One region of the Streptomyces sp. NPDC003691 genome, then DNA from elsewhere that is predicted to be linked to it. Evidence: riboswitches for the same ligand, from Rfam matches in the RefSeq annotation. Region 1 holds a riboswitch; the other holds the start of a gene.

What was found. Region 1 has a riboswitch for glycine ahead of gcvT (glycine cleavage system aminomethyltransferase GcvT). Riboswitches for the same ligand answer to the same signal wherever they lie in the genome.
Region 2: another riboswitch for glycine. It lies ahead of gcvP (aminomethyl-transferring glycine dehydrogenase); the one in region 1 lies ahead of gcvT (glycine cleavage system aminomethyltransferase GcvT).

Annotation. Positions count from the first base shown of each region.
Region 1 is NZ_JBSFNQ010000031.1:26,783-36,581, forward strand. It holds gene ACWDR0_RS16910 (L-serine ammonia-lyase) at 1-459, opposite strand, end outside; gene glyA (serine hydroxymethyltransferase) at 649-1,908, opposite strand; gene gcvH (glycine cleavage system protein GcvH) at 1,929-2,306, opposite strand; gene gcvT (glycine cleavage system aminomethyltransferase GcvT) at 2,458-3,573, opposite strand; glycine riboswitch at 3,748-3,842, opposite strand; gene ACWDR0_RS16930 (AAA family ATPase) at 4,293-5,084, shown strand; gene ACWDR0_RS16935 (enhanced serine sensitivity protein SseB) at 5,372-6,217, shown strand; gene ACWDR0_RS16940 (enhanced serine sensitivity protein SseB C-terminal domain-containing protein) at 6,553-7,335, shown strand; gene ACWDR0_RS16945 (ABC transporter permease) at 8,016-9,020, shown strand; gene ACWDR0_RS16950 (ABC transporter substrate-binding protein) at 9,149-9,799, shown strand, end outside.
Region 2 is NZ_JBSFNQ010000047.1:4,549-14,347, forward strand. It holds gene ACWDR0_RS21775 (small basic family protein) at 1-300, shown strand, start outside; gene ACWDR0_RS21780 (DUF881 domain-containing protein) at 297-1,160, shown strand; gene ACWDR0_RS21785 (FHA domain-containing protein) at 1,306-2,199, shown strand; gene ftsR (transcriptional regulator FtsR) at 2,235-3,011, shown strand; gene ACWDR0_RS21795 (bifunctional nuclease family protein) at 3,065-3,538, shown strand; gene ACWDR0_RS21800 (MerR family transcriptional regulator) at 3,707-4,324, shown strand; gene ACWDR0_RS21805 (DNA polymerase IV) at 4,398-5,894, shown strand; gene ACWDR0_RS21810 (PRC-barrel domain-containing protein) at 5,807-6,187, opposite strand; glycine riboswitch at 6,324-6,420, shown strand; gene gcvP (aminomethyl-transferring glycine dehydrogenase) at 6,604-9,489, shown strand; gene ACWDR0_RS21820 (DUF5999 family protein) at 9,601-9,798, opposite strand.

The sequences.
Region 1 (9,799 bases):
GACGAAGCCGCCGCCGACGGAGTAGTACGTCTTCTCCAGAACCGTTTCGCCGTCGGCGTCGTACGCCCGGATCGTCATGCCGTTGGCGTGGTACGGCAGCGCCTTGCGGCGGTGCAGGACGAGGTCCTCGTCGAAGTCGAAGGGGATCTCGTGGGCGCCGACCAGGGTTATCCGGCCGGACTCCCTGATTCGCTCCACCTGCTCGTCGGCGGTCTCCACATCGACGGTGCGCGGGGAGTTCCCCTCCAGGCCGAGCAGGACCGCCTTGGGGGTGCCGTGGCCGTGGCCGGTGGCGCCGAGGGAGCCGTACAGCTCCGCGCGTACGGCGGCGGTATGGGCGAGCAGGCCGTCGTTCTTCAGCCGGCGGGCGAACATCCGCGCCGCCCGCATCGGGCCGACCGTGTGCGAGCTGGACGGGCCGATGCCGATCGAGAACAGGTCGAAGACCGAGATGGCCACGTGTAACTCCTGGTGGTGGGTAGACGCCGTTGTCTGCCGCTTGCGGTGGTGCGGGTGGGGCAGGGGTAAGGCTCTGGGACGGGAACGGTCGGGTTCGGGAGTGCGGCGGGGGCACCGGCTCACCCTTCAGTGTGCGCGATGCCCCCGATGTCCGTCTCTCTCATACATAGGTATGAGAGGGGCGGATTACTACAGGCCGGGGTAGAGCGGGTGCCGGTCCGCCAGGGCGGTCACCCGGGCGCGCAGGGCCGTGGCGTCGTAGCCGGGCTTCAGCGTCTCCGCGATGATGTCGGCGACCTCGCGGAAGTCGTCCGCCCCGAAGCCCCGGGTGGCCAGGGCCGGCGTGCCGATCCGCAGGCCCGAGGTGACCATCGGCGGCCGCGGGTCGTTCGGGATCGCGTTCCGGTTGACCGTGATGCCGACCTCGTGGAGCCGGTCCTCGGCCTGCTGGCCGTCCAGCTCGGAGTGGCGCAGGTCGACCAGGACCAGGTGCACGTCGGTGCCGCCGGAGAGCACGGAGACGCCGTGTTCGGTGACGTCCTCCTTCACCAGGCGCTCGGCCAGGATCTTCGCGCCGTCCAGGGTGCGCTGCTGGCGGTCCTTGAACTCCTCCGAGGCGGCGACCTTGAAGGAGACGGCCTTCGCCGCGACCACATGCTCCAGCGGGCCGCCCTGCTGGCCCGGGAAGACCGCGGAGTTGATCTTCTTGGCCAGCTCGGCCGTGGAGAGGATCACACCGCCGCGCGGGCCGCCCAGGGTCTTGTGGGTGGTCGTGGTCACGACATGGGCGTGCGGCACCGGGTTCGGGTGCAGCCCGGCCGCGACCAGACCCGCGAAGTGGGCCATGTCGACCATCAGATACGCGCCCACCTCGTCCGCGATCCGGCGGAAGGCGGCGAAGTCGAGCTGCCGCGGGTAGGCGGACCAGCCCGCGACGATCAGCTTGGGCCGGGACTCCTTGGCCAGCCGCTCGACCTCGGCCATGTCGACCTGGCCGGTGGCGTCGTCCACGTGGTAGGCGACCACGTTGTAGAGCTTGCCCGAGAAGTTGATCTTCATGCCATGGGTCAGGTGCCCGCCGTGCGCGAGGTTCAGACCCATGATCGTGTCGCCGGGCTTCAGCAGCGCGAACATCGCGGCCGCGTTGGCCTGGGCACCCGAGTGGGGCTGGACATTGGCGTGCTCGGCGCCGAACAGCTCCTTGACCCGGTCGATGGCGATCTGCTCGATCACGTCGACGTGCTCGCAGCCGCCGTAGTAGCGGCGGCCGGGGTAGCCCTCGGCGTACTTGTTGGTCAGGACCGAACCCTGGGCCTCCATCACCGCGACCGGCGCGAAGTTCTCGGAGGCGATCATCTCCAGCGTGGACTGCTGGCGGTGGAGCTCGGCGTCGACGGCGGCGGCGACATCCGGGTCCAGCTCGTGGAGGGAGGTGTTGAGAAGCGACATATCGGTAGGTATCCCTGTCGTCAGCTCTTGGTGAAGTCGGCGTACTCGTCGGCGGAGAGCAGATCGTCCGGCTCCTCCGCCACACGCACCTTGAACAGCCAGCCGCCCTCGAAGGGTGCGCTGTTCACCAGCGAGGGGTCGTCCATCACGTCCTGGTTGATCTCGGTGACCTCGCCCGACACGGGGGAGTACAGGTCACTGACGGACTTGGTGGACTCCAGCTCGCCGCAGGACTCGCCCGCGGCGACCTGGGCGCCCACTTCGGGAAGCTGCGCGAACACGACGTCACCGAGCGCGTTGGCCGCGAACTCGGTGATCCCGACCGTCGACACGCCGTTCTCGGCGGCCGTCAGCCACTCGTGCTCCTTGCTGTAGCGAAGCTGCTGGGGGTTGCTCATGGGGTGAATTCTCCTGTACGCGGACGGTGCGGATGGACGGACCCGGGGGCGCGGCGACGTGCGTCTGGTCACGTCCCGCGGGAAGGGAGGGAGAGAAGGGAAGCAGGGAGGGGGAGAGGGGAAGGAACGAGGGGCGAGGGGGAGCGGGGGACTACTTGGCGCGGCGGTAGAAGGGAAGCGCCACGACCTCGTAGGGCTCGTGCGTACCGCGGATGTCGACCCCGACCCCGGCGGTGCCGGGCGCGGCGTGCGCCGCGTCCACGTACGCCATGGCGATCGGCTTGCCGAGGGTCGGGGAGGGGGCGCCGGAGGTGACCTCGCCGATCACCGTGCCGTCGGCCACCACCGGGTAACCGGCGCGCGGCACCCGGCGGCCCTCGGCGACCAGGCCCACGAGGACGCGCGGCGGCGCTTCCGCGGCCCGCCCGGCGGCGGCCTCCAGCGCCGTGCGCCCGACGAAGTCGCCCGGCTTCTCGAACTTGACCACCCGGCCGAGCCCGGCGTCGAAGGGGGTGAGCGCGGTGGTCAGCTCGTTGCCGTAGAGCGGCATCCCGGCCTCCAGGCGGAGGGTGTCCCGGCAGGACAGTCCGCAGGGCACCAGGCCGACACCGGACCCGGCCTCGGTCAGCGCCCGCCACAGGCCCTCCGCGTGCTCGGGCGCCACGAAGAGTTCGAAGCCGTCCTCGCCGGTGTAGCCGGTACGGGCGATCAGCGCGGGCACCCCGGCGACCGTGCCCGGCAGCCCCGCGTAGTACTTCAGACCGTCGAGGTCGGCGTCGGTGACGGACTTCAGGATGCCGGGGGCCTCCGGGCCCTGGACGGCGATCAGGGCGTAGGCGTCGCGGTCGTCGCGCACCTCCGCGTCGAAACCGGCCGCCCGCTCGGTCACCGCGTCCAGTACGGTCTGCGCGTTGCCCGCGTTCGCCACCACCAGGTACTCGGTGTCACCCGTGCGGTAGACGATCAGGTCGTCGAGGATGCCGCCGTCCTCGCGGCAGATCATCGTGTAGCGGGCGCGGCCGGCGCCGATCGACGCGATGTTGCCGACCAGCGCGTGGTCCAGCAGCGCCGCCGCCTCCGGGCCCGAGACCGTGATCTCGCCCATGTGGGAGAGGTCGAAGAGCCCGGCCCGGGTCCGTACGGCCTGGTGCTCTTCCCGCTCGCTGGCGTACCGCAGCGGCATGTCCCAGCCCGCGAAGTCGGTCATGGTCGCGCCGAGCGAGCGGTGCAGGGCGTCGAGGGCGGTACGGCGGGGGGCAGTGCTCATGGACGGGTTCTCCCAGGCATGACGGATTCCATGACGACGAGGACGTTCCTCCCCATCTGTCATCGGAACCTGAGAGGTTCGTCGCGACCCGGCGTACGGATGGCGTACGACGGAAAGGGCGCGACTTGCACCTTGGGTGGGGCCGACGGACGCGGCCCGCTTTTCAGATCTGCCTCATCGCACGCGGTACGGGGCCTGAGAGATTCAAGGGAGGAACTTGCTCCTTCGGCGCCCGGAGTCGTGCTCCGGGTCTCTCCCGCGCGGATTCAAACGGCCGGTATGCAGTTGGCGCGCACATCATTGCACGCAGAACGGGAAGTGCGGGAGCCCCGGAGCGGTTGTTCTCCGTACCGGGCCGGTCGCCGGGCCGGTCGCCGGACGGTGGCCGGACGGTGGTACGGGTGCCCTGGTCATGGCCGCACGGCGGGAGCGGCGCGCGGCGGGGCGCGCGGGATCCGGCGTACGGACCGGCGTACGGCGCGCCGTTCCGGAACCGGGAACCGGGACGGGTGTCGGGCTGCTCTTACCGGGGAAAACGCCGCTGTGCGGGGCGAAGGCGGGAGAAACACGCGACACGACAGGAGGAACGTGAGACGGATCCAAGGAACAAGATGGGAAATGCCGGAAAAATCGCTTGCATCTCATTACCATTTCTTTACGGTCCGTTGATGCTCCATGGGCATGTGTGTGGTTGATCCGACATGGGGGAGGAGGGTGTGATGACGTTGCAGCGCTCCGGTGCCTACGCCACGACCGCGGGGGTGCCCGCCCAGCCGGGCGCACCTGTGCGGGAGCGGGTGGGCGCGCACGCGCCGCCCGTACTGCGAGATCTGCGGGGCCGCTCGGGCCGGGGCCCGCGGGCCCTCACCTTCGCGGCGGGTGATCTCGTGGTGGTCTCCGGGCTGCCCGGCAGCGGAAAGTCCACCCTGATCGGCAGGGCGGTCGCCGCCGGTGCCGGTGCGACTGCGGGTTCCGGTTCCGGTTCCGGTTCTGTGGTGCAGGGAGGGGCCGGGGCCGTAGCCGCCGCGGCCGACCGTGCGGCGGGCGGCTCCGGAGGGCCCGCTGCCGCGCTCGGGATCGACTCGCAGGACACCCGTGACCGCTGGGACGCCTCGGTGCCCCGGTTCCTCCCGTACGCCCTCTACCGTCCCTTCGTCCGCCTGGCCCACTACGCCGGGCTGCGCCGGGCGCTGCGCTCCGGGCGGAGCGTCGTCGTCCATGACTGCGGCACCCAGGCGTGGGTACGGCGCTGGCTGGCCCGTGAGGCCCGCCGCAGAGGCACCGGGCTCCATCTGATGCTCCTCGACGTCCCGCCGGAGGTGGCCCGGCAGGGCCAGCGGGAGCGCGGGCGCGGTGTCTCCGGATACGCCTTTGCCCGCCACCGGCGGGCCGCGGGGCGGCTGATCGCCGATGCCGAGGCGGGCCGGGCTCCGGCGGGCTGTGCCTCGGTGATCCTGCTGGACCGCCCCGCCGCGACCGCGCTCACCCGGATCGGCTTCACCGCCGGATAGCCGGATAGCCGGATAGCCGGATACCGGATCGGAGGTTCGGCGGTTCGGCCGGTCGGCCGGATCGGGGGACGGGTCGTCGCCGGGCCGCCGGAGCACCGGGCGCGGGCCCGGCTGCCCGGTGCCGTGACGGTTCCGTTCCCGGGACGCCGGGCCGGCCGGGGGAGTGCCGGTACGTGCCCGGCCCCGTGGCCGTGGACGGCCCCGCCCCCGACCCGCCCGGCACCACTAGAGTCGTCGCGCACACCGAGCGGGGACCCGGCGGGCCGGGGGAGAGGGCGAGAACAGGGATGAACGTGCCGGAGCAACTGGACCCGCAGCCTTACGGAGGGGCCCAGCCGCCCCCGTACGGCGGCCCCTACCCGGCCTGGCCGGTCAACGAGCTGGAGCAGACCCTGGCCGCCGCCGTGGGCGACCCGGCCGCGGGCGCCCGGCTGGTCGAGGTGCTCGGCCGCAGCCGGGTCTGGATACCCCTGCCCAACGGGGGCGGGCCCGACAGCCGCGAGCTCGACCTGCCGATGGTCGAGATCGACGGGGCGGCGTACGTCCCGGTGTTCAGCTCCGAGGAGCAGTACCGCGCCTGCGTCGGCGACCATGTCTCGTACACCGTCGCGCCCGCCCGCGAGTTCGCCCGCGGACTCCCGCCCCAGGTGGGCATCGCGCTCAACCTGGACGGGACCGCCGGGATCCCGCTGCCGCCGCCCGCGGTCGCCGAGCTGTGCCGGTCCGGGCACACCCCGCTGGACGGCCCGGCGGCCGGCGGCCGGGTCCGGCTCTTCGAACCCGACTGGCAGGACGATCCGGTGGACTTCCTGGCCGCCGCCTCGGCGGAGTTCGCGGCGACCGGTGTGGTGGCCACCGCGCGCCGGGCGCTGGCCTCCGTCGAGGGCGACGACCCCGCCCTCTTCGTCGGCGTCCAGCTCTTCCCCGCCGGAACCCCGGAGACCGCCCTCGACGCCCTCGGCCGCGCCCTGGGCCGCAGTGCGGTCCGCTGGCCGGTGAACCTGGTCTTCCTGGACCTGACCGAGGACCCGCTGGCCGACTGGCTCCGTACCGCGGTACGGCCCTTCTTCGAGGGCGAGCTGCGGCTTCGCGGCGGCGCACGCACCGGCGGACAGGCCGGGTCCGGACAGTAGCGCCGTCCGCCCGGAGGGCGTCGCGGGCCGGGCGGGGCTCCGCGGACACGGCCTTGGCACCGGAGCAGCGGAGGGCCCGGCCCGTACGCCCGGACCCTCCGCCACCGGTCCGCCACCGGTCCGTGAACGGGCCCGTCGCCGGCCGGTCGGCCGGGCCCGGCCCCGTATGCCACGGGCCCTCCGTCCGGTCCGCGGGGAACCGCCCGTCCGCCCCGCCTCGTCCCCCGAGGACATCACCAAACGAAGGGGCGCGCCGTAAGCTGGGGGCGGTCCGGCCCGCGGGCCCGGGGGTACGGACGACAGTCGGGACCAGAGCACCAGAGGGGCGGAACAGGGTGAGCGCGTCAGGCACGGCCGCGGCCGGGCAGATCGAGCACATGCTCCGCCAGGTGACCCCGGGGCGCTACGACGCGTACGAGGCACTGCTCGCCGCCCTCGCCGATCCCGCCGCCGGACGGGTCTGGATGCTCCTGTGGAACGGCCGCCCCGGCTCCCCGGACGCCCAGTACGGCAATCTGGAGGTCGACGGCTTCGGCTACGCGCCCGCCGTCACCTCGGCACAGGAGCTGTCCGCCTCCCACTGGAACCGCGCCCACGAGGTGGCCAGCGGGCTCGACATCGCCCGCGCCCTCTACCCCGACCGCTGGGGGATCTGGCTCAATCCGCACGCTCCCGGCGGCGGGGTCGGCATCCCCTGGACGGATCTCCGGCGGATCGCGACCGGGCTCGACCGGATGCCCGCGGGCCCGCTCAGGCTCTCCGAACCGGCGCTGGACATCCCCCAGTTCTACGCCCTGCTGGCGCGCAACGCCCATCACACCCCGGCCGTCCGCTCCCTGCGCCGCGCCTGGGTGCAGCCCGCGCTCGGCGCGCCGTATCTGGCCATCGGGCTGGACCTGTACGACACCAGCCGTCCCTCGGTGGACGCGGTGCGGGCGATGATGCAGCAGTCCATCGCGGCGGTTCCCGACGGGCTGCCGGTGTCCACGGTCGCCCTCTCGGACGAGTACGACCCCGTGGGGATGTGGCTGCTGGCCCATGCCCGGCCGTTCTACGACCGAGAGGTGCATGCCGCGCCCGGCGCCGACGGCTACGGCTATCCGCCGGCCGGCCGCTGACCGGAGGCCGTCGCCCCCGGGGCCGCCCGCCCGGCCGTCACCCTGCCTGCCGGACCGTCTCCCGTACCGCCCGGAACCACCCCCGGGGCCTCCGCCCATGACCGCCGCGGCCCGGGGCCCGTGGTGACGGACTGTCACCCCACGACCGCCCCCTCGCCCGGAATCCAGCATTCCGAGGAGGGTTCCGGCCGGTGGACGGGTGGTCGGTACACCCTGACCGGCCGACGGACGGCCGAATGTCGTGCACCTGTTCGGCAATTCTCGGAATGATCTATTCCGCCAAAGGTTTCCCGTCAAGATCATGTTCAGGTAGATGAATGATCGAGTGTCCGCCTCGATGTTCCTTCGAATCGCAGGGCGACAACTGTCCGATAATCGGAAACTGGCTCAACTGTCCTCGGTGTCACGGAAGATGACGTCCCGCTCAGCCGCCGAATCCGTCCGGATAACGGATCCCCTCACCATGCATCACGTTTGGGCAACCATTGGCCGGGAGGTCTGGCGAGTGATCGCGCGACCGTTGAAGACTCCCGCACCAAGGGGTCATTCGTCCCCGCGTGCCGCCGGGCCAAACGTACGTCTCGTACCAACTGCTCCACGCGCACCAGATGTTGTGAAAGAAGCCGCTACAGCGGCGGGTACGGGCCGGTCACCTCCGGCCGAGAGGGGTCCCCACCACGATGACGGCACCAATGCACGACACGAGCGCGGACGCGGAGAAGACCGCGACCGCCGATGTCGCGGCGGCTGTAGTCAAGAAGTCGGTCGAAGGGCGGTCGCTAAGGCAGATCGCCTGGTCCCGCCTGAAGCGGGACAAGCTGGCGCTGGCAGGCGGCATCGTTGTCATCTTCCTCGTGCTCGTCGCGGTCTTCGCCCCGCTGATCGTCGATCTCTTCGGCCATCCGCCGAACAAGTTCCACCAGGACAAGCTGGACCCGCTCTTCAACACCCCCAAGGGTGACTTCGGCGGCATCAGCTCCGAACACCTGCTGGGCGTCGAGCCGAACACCGGCCGCGACGTCTTCAGCCGGGTGGTCTACGGGGCCCGGATCTCGCTGCTGGTGGCCTTCCTCGCGGCCGTCGTCGCCGTGGCCCTCGGCACGATCTTCGGCATCGTCGCCGGCTACTTCGGCGGCTGGGTGGACGCGGTCATCAGCCGGGTGATGGACATGCTGCTCTCCTTCCCGCAGCTGCTCTTCATCATCTCGCTGGTCGCGGTGCTGCCCAACGATCTCTTCGGACTGACCGGCTCCAGCGTCAGAATCACGATCCTGGTCGCGGTGATCGGCTTCTTCGGCTGGCCGTACGTCGGACGCATCGTGCGCGGCCAGACCCTCTCGCTGCGGGAGAAGGAGTACGTCGAGGCCGCCCGCAGCCTGGGCGCGGGCCGCCGCTACGTCCTCTTCAAGGAGCTGCTGCCCAACCTGGTGGCCCCGATCACCGTCTACGCCACCCTGATGATCCCCACCAACATCCTCACCGAGGCCGCGCTCAGCTTCCTCGGGGCCGGGGTCCGGCCGCCGACCGCGTCCTGGGGCCAGATGCTCTCCACCGCGGTCAAGACCTACGAGTCCGACCCGACCTTCATGGTGATCCCCGGACTGGCGATCTTCATCACGGTGCTGGCCTTCAACCTCTTCGGCGACGGCGTGCGGGACGCGCTCGACCCCAAGGGCACCCGGTGAGCACCCCCGGCGGCCCCGCCCGGCCGCCGCAGACAACTGAACGTGCCCCTGCCAGACCTGTCAGGCGGCTCCCCGATGGTTTCCCGGCGTCGAGCAGGGACCGCGCTACTCCGGAGGTTGCAACAACCATGACTCCCCAACGTTCGTCGAGGCCCGGGCGTATCGCCGTGGCGGCCCTCGTTGTGGCCGCCCTCACGGGCACCGCGGCGTGTGGTGGCGGTGGCGACGACGACAAGGCAGGCGGCAAGGGCGCCGGCTTCAACGCCGGTGCCAAGGGCATCGCCAACGCGTCCACCAAGACGGGCGGCACCCTGAAGTTCATCGGCAAGCAGGACCTGGACTCCGCCGACCCGACCCGCCAGTACTACGGCATGGCCTGGGACTTCTCCCGGTTCTACTCGCGTCAGCTGGTCAGCTACGCCACCAAGCCGGGCGCCGCCGGTGCCGAGCTGGTGCCCGACCTGGCCGCCGGCAAGGCCGTCATCACCAACGGCGGCAAGACCTACACGTACAAGCTGCGTGACGGGATCACCTGGGAGGACGGCTCCCCGATCACGTCCAAGGACATCAAGTACGGCATCCAGCGCGTCTGGGCGACGGACGTCCTGCCCGGCGGCCCCGCCTACCTGCGCCAGGTCCTCGACCCGGCCAACACGTACAAGGGCCCGTACAAGGACACCACCCCGGACAAGCTCGGCCTGAAGGCCATCCAGACGCCGGACGACAAGACCATCGTCTTCAACCTGCCCAAGGCCAACGGCGACTTCGAGCAGATGCTC
Region 2 (9,799 bases), on a different contig from region 1:
GTGGCCGGCCTGCTGGTCCGGCCCGAAGTACCGGCGGTGGTCGAGCCCTATCTGCCGATCGCCGTCGTCGCGGCGCTCGACGCCGTCTTCGGGGGGCTGCGGGCCATGCTCGACGGCATCTTCGTCGACAAGGTGTTCGTCGTGTCGTTCCTGTCGAACGTGGTGGTCGCCGCACTCATCGTCTTCCTCGGCGACAAGCTGGGCGTCGGCGCACAGCTGTCGACGGGCGTGGTGGTCGTCCTCGGTATCCGGATCTTCTCCAACGCGGCCGCGATCCGCCGCCACGTCTTCCAGGCGTGACGCCGGTGGACAGCGGACGGAACCCGGACGGGTTCGGCGGACAGGACGGCGGGGACGGCCGGGACCGGCAGGAGCGGCACGGTCCGGAGAACGGCCCGGCGAACGGCCCCGGGCCGGGCGGCGCCGCGGAGCGGCCGCGGCCGTCCGGGCGGCAGCGGCTGAAGGCCGGACTCTGGCCGCCGCGGATCACCCGGGCCCAACTCACGGTGGCCCTGCTGCTCTTCGTCCTCGGCCTCGGGCTGGCCATCCAGGTCCGTTCCACCAGCGACAACAGCGCGCTGAGGGGTGCCCGCCAGGAGGACCTGGTGCGGATCCTGGACGAGCTGGACAGCCGCACCGAGCGGCTGGAGGACGAGAAGCGCAGGCTGGAGGAGCAGCGCACCGAGCTGGAGACCAGTTCGGACCAGGCGGAGGAGGCCCGTCGGCAGACCCGGCAGAAGGAGCAGCAGCTCGGCATCCTCGCCGGTACGGTGGCGGCACAGGGACCGGGGATCACGCTCAGCGTCGACGACCGCTCCGGCACGGTCGAGCCGGACATGCTGCTCGACGCCGTGCAGGAGCTGCGGGCGGCGGGCGCCGAGGCGATCGAGGTCAACGGCAACCGGGTCGTCGCCGATACGTACTTCACCGGATCCGGTGGGAACGTCGAGGTGGACGGGAAGAAGATCACCACGCCGTACCGGTTCGAGGTGATCGGAAAGCCGCAGGACCTGGAGCCGGCCCTGAACATTCCCGGGGGAATCGTGCGGACACTGGAGAAGGAGCAGGCCACGGCCACGGTGGCCCGCTCCGAGAAGATCGTTGTGGACGCCTTGCGACCCGAGAAGCAGCCTGACTACGCTCGGTCGTCAGCACGGTGAGCCGCCGGGAGACGGTGCTCCGGATGACGGGGCACGAAGCCGCGGGAGGTCGGCACGCAGACTTCGCGCGGTGTGGTGGAAACTGTCCGGTGGGTACGGACGTTGTGAGGATGTCCGGGTCGGCAGGCGTCGTTGAGAGTGCGTCCTGCCCCGCGGGCGGGTCTATTTCGGTCAAGGGGAATCGCCCGTGAAGTTGTTTTCGAAGTTGTTCGGCAAGAGCGCACGCGAGGACGGCGGCGCCAGGCACCGTGCGCGCCGTCAGGGGCAGCAGGAGGAGGAGCAGGGCGGTCAGCGGCCGCTCTTCCGGGACGAGGTGGGTGGACAGAGCGGGGCGTTTCCTCCCGCTCCGGGCGCGTCGTCGGTTGACCCTGCCGGTGCCGGGCGCATAGGTTTCGGGGAATCATCGACCCCAGGAGCGGGTGGGGGGTATGCCTCCGACCCTTATGCGACCAACCCCCGAGGGGGGCAGCCGCGGCAGGAGGATCCTTCCATGGCGGGTGTGACGGTCTGTACGAGGTGCGGCAACCGCAACCCCGAGTCCAGCCGGTTCTGCTCCAACTGCGGCGCGCCGCTGAAGCCGGGCGTGGTTCCCGAGCGCTCCTCGGAGACGACGTCGACGATCTCCATCTCGGGCCTCGAGGCCTATGACTCGGAGACGACCGGCCAGACGCAGCTGCCGTCGCTGTCGCCGGAGGCCCAGGCCGCGGTGGACGCTCTGCCGCTGGGGTCGGCGCTGCTGGTGGTGCGCCGCGGGCCGAACTCGGGCAGCCGTTTCCTGCTCGACGGGGATCTGACGACCGCGGGCCGTCATCCGCAGAGCGATATCTTCCTGGACGACGTGACGGTCTCGCGCCGCCATGTGGAGTTCCGCAGGGGTGCCGACGGCAACTTCAGCGTCGCCGACGTCGGCAGCCTCAACGGCACCTATGTCAACCGTGAACCCATCGACTCCGTCCTGTTGAGGAGCGGGGACGAGGTCCAGATCGGCAAGTACCGGCTGGTCTTCTACGCGAGCCACGCGAGCCAGCGGGGCTACTGATCGCCGGCCGTCGCGGTTCATCCGTGGGAAGGCACATGCTGCGAACACCGACGGGCGGCGCCGGAAACGGCGCCGCCGGCGCGGGGGAGAGGCTGATGAGCATCGGCACGGTGCTCACCCGGCTCCAGGACGAGTTCCCCGAGGTCACCATCTCCAAGATCCGGTTTCTGGAGGCGGAGGGACTCGTCGAGCCCCGGCGTACCCCATCGGGGTACCGAAAGTTCTCCCGGGCGGATGTCGAGCGACTGGCCCAGGTGCTCCGGATGCAGCGGGACCACTATCTGCCGCTGAAGGTCATCCGGGAGCACCTGGACGCGCTCGCCCGGGGTGAGCAGCCGCTGCTGCCCGCCGCGGGGCCGCAGCAGGAGGCGTCCGACGGCTCCTCCGGCGGGCCGGCGGACTCCGGGACCGGCACCGGGGCACCGGAGGCCGAGCGGCCCACCGCGGCCCGGATCGGACGCTCCGAGCTGCTGGCCGCCGCCGCGGTCGGTACGGAGGAGCTGGCCGAGTGGGAGTCGTACGGGCTGCTGGCGGCCGCCGCCGACGGCTCCTACGACGCCGGGGCGGTCACCGTGGCCCGGCTCGTCGCCGAGCTGGGCCGGTTCGGGCTGGAACCCCGGCATCTGCGGGCCATGCGGGCCGCCGCCGACCGGGAGGCGGGCCTCGTCGAACAGGTGGTGGCACCCTTGCGGCGGCATCCCAACGCACGGACCAGGGCCCGGGCCGAAATCACCGCCAAGGAGCTGGCGACCCTGTCGGTACGGCTCCACGCCGCCCTGCTGGAGACCTCCCTCGGGGTCCGCATCGACTGATCACGGCCGTGCCCGACTATCCAAAGAGACCGGTCACGGCCTAGGGTTGCTGTGTGAACGAGCTCGACGTTGTGGGTGTCCGGGTGGAGATGCCCTCCAATCAACCGATCGTGCTCCTGCGAGAAGTGGGAGGCGATCGGTACCTCCCCATTTGGATCGGCCCCGGGGAGGCGACCGCGATCGCCCTCGGCCAGCAGGGCATGGCACCGGCCAGACCGCTGACTCATGACCTGTTCAAGGACGTGCTGGACGCGCTCGGCCAGGAGCTGACCGAGGTGCGCATCACCGATCTGCGGGAAGGCGTCTTCTACGCGGAGCTGGTGTTCTCCGGCGGGGTCGAGGTGAGCGCCCGGCCGTCCGACGCCATAGCGCTCGCGCTGCGCGCCGGGGCGCCGATCTACGGCAGTGACGACGTCCTCGACGATGCGGGGATCGCCATTCCGGACGAGCAGGAGGACGAGGTGGAGAAGTTCCGCGAGTTCCTCGACCAGATCTCCCCGGAGGACTTCGGGACCAACAGCCAGTGACCGTCGGAGCAGGCGGTTTCCGCCCATTCGGCTAGCCTTACCCCGGACAGGGGCACGGGAAACCACTCTCAGGGTGATTATCACTCGGCGTGCCGAGTGTGGCGATCGTTGACGCACCCCTGGTGACTGCCTACCGTCGAGTTGGCAGGTCGAGGACGGAGGGTCGGCGTGAGAAGCAGCGGCGACGGTGCGGTCGGGGGCGCTCCCGGACGGAGTCCGGTGGAGAGTGGACCGTATCCGCTCCATGGGGGCGGGGGCGTGACAGGTGTGGCCGGAGAGCCGGCGCCCGAGGAGAAGGTCGGATACCGGGGGCCGACGGCCTGTGCGGCGGCCGGCATCACCTACCGCCAGCTCGACTACTGGGCGCGTACGGGGCTGGTCGAGCCGAGTGTCCGTCCCGCGCACGGATCGGGGACGCAGCGGCTCTACAGCTTTCGCGATGTCGTCGTCCTCAAGATCGTCAAACGGTTCCTGGACACCGGGGTCGCCCTCCAGAACATCCGGGCCGCCGTCCGGCATCTGCGCGGCCGCGAGCTGGCCGATCTGGAGCGGATGACGCTGATGAGCGACGGGGCGACGGTCTACGAGTGCTCGTCGCCCGACGAGGTCGTGGATCTGCTCCAGGGCGGCCAGGGGGTCTTCGGGATCGCCGTCGGGGTGGTCTGGCGGGACGTCGAGGCCGCTCTCTCCGAACTGCACGGCGAACGCGTGGACACCGGTGAGACGCTGATCGGCCACAATCCGGCCGACGAACTGGCCCGGCGGCGCCGCGACCGGGCGGTCTGACCGGGCGGTCCGGCGGGTGGGTCCGGCCGGGTCCGCGGGGGAGATGTCAGTGGCGTAGGGCAGCATCGGAGCTGTGAGATCCGCGCCGACGATCCTGCATCTGGACATGGATGCCTTCTTCGCCGCCGCCGAACAGGCGGCGAAGCCCAGCGTGCGCGGAAAGCCGGTGGTCGTCGGCGGGCTCGGCCCGCGCGGAGTGGTGGCCACCGCTTCCTACGAGGCCCGGCGCTTCGGGGTGCACTCGGCCATGCCGATGGCCCAGGCCCGGCGGCTCGCCCCGAACGCCGCGTATCTGGTGCCCCGCTTCGCCTTCTACCGGTCGATCAGCGAACAGGTGATGCGGCTGCTCGGAGAGCTGTCACCGCTGGTGGAACCGCTGAGTCTGGACGAAGCCTTCGTCGATCTGGAGGCGAGCGGCGCGGCCGGGGACGCCGGGTCGGCCCGGGCGGTCGGGGAGCGGCTGCGGGCCGATATCGCCGCGGTGACCGGGCTGACCGGCTCGGTCGGGCTGGCGGGGTCGAAGATGATAGCCAAGATCGCCTCGGAGCAGGCCAAACCGGACGGGCTGGTGCTGATCGAGCCCGGGACGGAGCGGGCGCTGCTCGGGCCCCTGTCGGTGCGGACGATCCCCGGCGTCGGACCGGCCACCGGGGAGCATCTGCGGCGCGCCGGGATCACCACCTGCGCCGAGCTGGTGGAGGCCGGGGAGGACGAGCTGGTACGGCTGCTGGGCCGGGCCATGGGCGCCTCGCTGCACCGGATGGCCCTCGGGCACGACGACCGGCCCGTGGTGGCCGAGCGGGACATGAAGTCGGTCTCCGTGGAGGACACCTTCGATCTGGACCTCCACGACCGGCTGCGGATCGGTCTCGAGGTCGAACGGCTGGCCGACCGGTGCGTCCGGCGGCTGCGGGACTCCGGCCACTCGGGCCGGACGATCGTGCTGAAGGTGCGGCGGTACGACTTCTCCACCCTGACCCGCTCCGAGACCCTGCGCGGGCCCACCGACGACCCCGTCGTGGTCCGGGAGGCCGCCGCGCGGCTGCTGGACGGCGTGGACACCACCGGGGGAGTGCGGCTGCTGGGCGTCGGGGTGTCGGGGCTCGCCGACTGGACCCAGGAGGACCTCTTCGCCCAGGCCGCCGGACTGCCGGCGGCCTGGGCACCCGGTCCGGAGGCCACTGCCGGAGGCGGTACCGGACCGGCGGCCGGAGCGGCCGGAGGGCCCGGGGCCGCCCCGCCGTCCGGACCCGCCGCGGACGGGCCGCCGGGGCCTGCCGTACGGCAGTGGTCACCCGGGCAGGACGTCCGCCACGAGGAGTACGGGCCGGGCTGGGTCCAGGGCAGCGGCCTCGGGCGGGTCACCGTCCGGTTCGAGGTCCCCGGCGGCGAGGTGGGGCGGGTGCGCACCTTCCGGGTGGACGATCCGCTGCTCTCCCCGGCCGATCCGCTGCCGCTGGTGGCGTCACTGTCACCGGCCGGTCAGCCCGTCTCCGGCTCGCCGGCCACCGAGCCGAAGGAACGGTCCGGCGCGGCCGGGTCGGGCGGGGCGGACAGCTCGATCCCGTAGTGCCGGTAGAGCTGCAGTTCCTGCTCGGGGGAGAGGTGGCGGCCCGCGCCGAAGCCCGGCGCGCCCCTGATCAGGGTGCGCTCGTAGGGGACACGCAGGGTGTCGTCGACCATCGTGCTCGGCTCCAGGGGGACGAAGGCGTCCCGGCTGAAGAGTCCGGTGCGGACGGCAGCCCATTCGGGTGACCCCGTGGCATCGTCCAGATACACCTCGTCGACGGTTCCTATCTTCACGCCGTCGCGGTCGTAAGCCTTGCGGCCGATCAGGCTGCGCGGATCGATATCGGTCTGCACGGTCCCTCCTACAGGTCGCAACTGCCGTTCCCGACTCGTTCAAAAACCACGAAAGTGCACAACACGGACGTCGGCCACTTGAGCGATCTCAGGCCACTCCGGTCCAGGAGTGCGCTGGTAGGCTGGCAGCGGCTGTTGACCCCGCGCGGGAGAGTCCACCGGCAGGACGACGGTGGCGCCGAAGGAGCAAATCCTCCCCGGAATCTCTCAGGCACCCGTACCGCGCGGACGAGGTCACTCTGGAAAGTGGAGCGGGTGCCGTGCGGCAGCCGCTCTCACCGACGGTGAAAGCCGGCGCGCCCCCGCCACGGGCGGACCGGTGAAGCTCTCAGGTTGAGATGACAGAGGGGGAGGCCGTCCCGGGCATCCGCCGGGGTGCCCCTCACCGGGTCGTAGCAGACCAGGAGGCCGCCTGTATGACCGCCAACCGCATTCCCCTCCGGAGCCTGGAGCGGGGAACGCCCTTCGAGCAGCGCCACATAGGGCCCGACGCCGAGGCCCAGGCCAAGATGCTGGCTCAGGTCGGCTACGGCTCGCTGGACGAGCTGACCGCCGCCGCCGTGCCCGATGTGATCAAGAGCGCCGGGGCGCTGGGGCTGCCGGACGCCCGCACCGAGCCCGAGGTCATCGCGGAGCTGCGCTCCCTCGCCGACCGGAACACCGTACTGACGTCGATGATCGGCCTCGGCTACTACGGGACCTTCACCCCGCCGGTCGTCCTGCGCAACGTCATGGAGAACCCCTCCTGGTACACCGCGTACACGCCGTACCAGCCGGAGATCTCCCAGGGCCGTCTCGAAGCGCTGCTGAACTTCCAGACGATGGTCGCCGACCTCACCGGTCTGCCCACCTCCGGTGCCTCCCTCCTGGACGAGGGCACCGCCGCCGCGGAGGCGATGGCGCTCTCCCGCCGGGTCGGCAAGGTCAAGGACGGCGTCTTCCTGATCGACGCCGATGTGCTCCCCCAGACGATCGCGGTCATCGAGACCCGGGCCGAGCCGACCGGCGTCGAGGTGGTCACCGCCGATCTGAGCGACGGGATCCCGGCGGAGATCGCGGAGCGCGGTGTCTTCGGCGTACTGCTCCAGTACCCGGGTGCCTCCGGTGCCGTCCGTGATCTGCGGCCGGTGATCGAGCAGGCGCAGGACCTGGGCGCCGTCGTCACCGTCGCCGCCGATCTTCTCGCCCTCACCCTGCTCACCTCCCCCGGGGAGCTGGGCGCGGACATCGCCGTGGGCACCACCCAGCGGTTCGGCGTCCCGATGGGCTTCGGCGGCCCCCACGCGGGCTTCATGGCCGTCCGTGACCGGTTCGCCCGCAGCCTGCCCGGCCGGCTCGTCGGAGTCTCCGTCGACGCGGACGGCAACAAGGCCTACCGCCTCGCGCTCCAGACCCGTGAGCAGCACATCCGCCGGGAGAAGGCGACCAGCAACATCTGTACGGCCCAGGTGCTGCTGGCTGTGATGGCGGGCATGTACGCGGTCTACCACGGCCCCGACGGACTGCGGTCCATCGCCCGGCGCACCCACCGCTACGCCACCGTGCTCGCCGCCGGTCTGGCGGCGGGCGGTGCCGAGGTCGTCCACGGTGCCTACTTCGACACCGTCACGGTACGGGTACCCGGGCGCGCCGCCGAGGTGGCCGCCGCCGCCCGCGCGGGCGGGGTCAACCTCCGTCTCGTGGACGAGGACCATGTCTCCGTCGCCTGCGACGAGACCACCGACCGGGCCGCGGTCACCGCGGTCTGGGCCGCCTTCGGTATCGAGGCGGACATCGACGCCCTCGACGAGGACGGCGCGGACGCGCTGCCCGCCGCCCTGGTGCGCACCGACGACTACCTGACCCACCCGGTCTTCCACCAGCACCGTTCCGAGACCGCCATGCTGCGCTATCTGCGCCGGCTCGCGGACCGCGACTACGCGCTGGACCGCGGCATGATCCCGCTCGGCTCCTGCACCATGAAGCTGAACGCGACCACCGAGATGGAGCCGGTCACCTGGCCCGAGTTCGGCCGGATCCACCCCTTCGCCCCGGCCGACCAGGCCGCCGGATACCTCACCCTGATCCGGGAGCTGGAGGAGCGGCTGGCCGAGGTCACCGGCTACGACAAGGTCTCCATCCAGCCCAACGCCGGATCCCAGGGCGAGTTGGCCGGACTGCTCGCCGTCCGTGCCTACCACCGGGCCAACGGCGACACCGGCCGCACGGTCTGCCTCATCCCCTCCTCGGCACACGGCACCAATGCCGCGAGCGCGGTGATGGCAGGTATGAAGGTCGTCGTGGTGAAGACCGCCGACGACGGCGAGATCGACGCCGACGACCTGCGGGCCAAGATCGAGCAGTACCGGGACCAGCTCTCCGTACTGATGATCACCTACCCGTCCACGCACGGAGTGTTCGAGGAGCACGTCGCCGATATCTGCGCCCGGGTCCACGAGGCCGGCGGCCAGGTGTACGTGGACGGCGCCAATCTGAACGCGCTGGTGGGACTGGCGAAGCCGGGCGAGTTCGGTGGCGACGTATCCCATCTGAACCTGCACAAGACCTTCTGCATCCCGCACGGCGGCGGCGGTCCCGGCGTCGGCCCGGTGGCCGTACGGGCGCACCTCGCCCCGTATCTCCCCAACCACCCGCTCCAGCCCGAGGCGGGCCCGGCGACCGGCGTGGGGCCGGTCTCGGCGGCCCCCTGGGGCTCGGCCGGCATCCTGCCCATCTCCTGGGCGTACGTCCGGCTGATGGGCGGCGAGGGGCTCAAGCGGGCCACCCAGGTCGCCGTACTGGCCGCCAACTACATCGCCAAGCGGCTCGAACCGCACTACCCGGTGCTCTACACCGGCCCGGGCGGACTGGTCGCCCACGAGTGCATCATCGACCTGCGCCCGCTGACCAAGGCGACCGGCGTCAGCGTCGACGACATCGCCAAGCGGCTGATCGACTACGGCTTCCACTCGCCGACGATGTCGTTCCCGGTCGCCGGGACGCTGATGATCGAACCGACCGAGAGCGAGAACCTGGCCGAGGTCGACCGCTTCTGCGAGGCGATGATCGCGATCCGCGGCGAGATCGAGAAGGTCGCTTCGGGTGTCTGGCCCGCCGAGGACAACCCGCTGCGCAACGCGCCGCACACCGCGGCCGCGCTGGGCGGCGAGTGGGAGCACGCGTACAGCCGTGACGAGGCGGTCTTCCCGCCCGGAGTGAGCGCCGCCGACAAGTACTGGCCTCCGGTCCGGCGTATCGACGGTGCCTTCGGCGACCGGAACCTGGTCTGCTCCTGCCCGCCGCTGGACGCCTACGACGGCTGACGGAGGGCCGCGGCCGATGCCACGGGGCCGGTACGGAGCGTGCGGAAGCACACCGTCCGGCCCCTGGTCGTTCTCCGGCCGTGCAGGGCTGTTCTCCCCGAGAGGAAAGCCTTAGGCCGCGTGTGCCCCGGCCAGCGGGCGGTGCGGCGCGATGATCTTGCCGTCCGGCAGCAGCTCGCCCGTGTCCTCGAAGAGGAGAACGCCGTTGCACAGCAGGCTCCAGCCCTGCTCCGGGTGGTGAGCCACCAGACGGGCGGCGTCCCGGTCGGCTGAGTCTGATGTCGGGCACGAAGGCTGGTGCTGGCACATG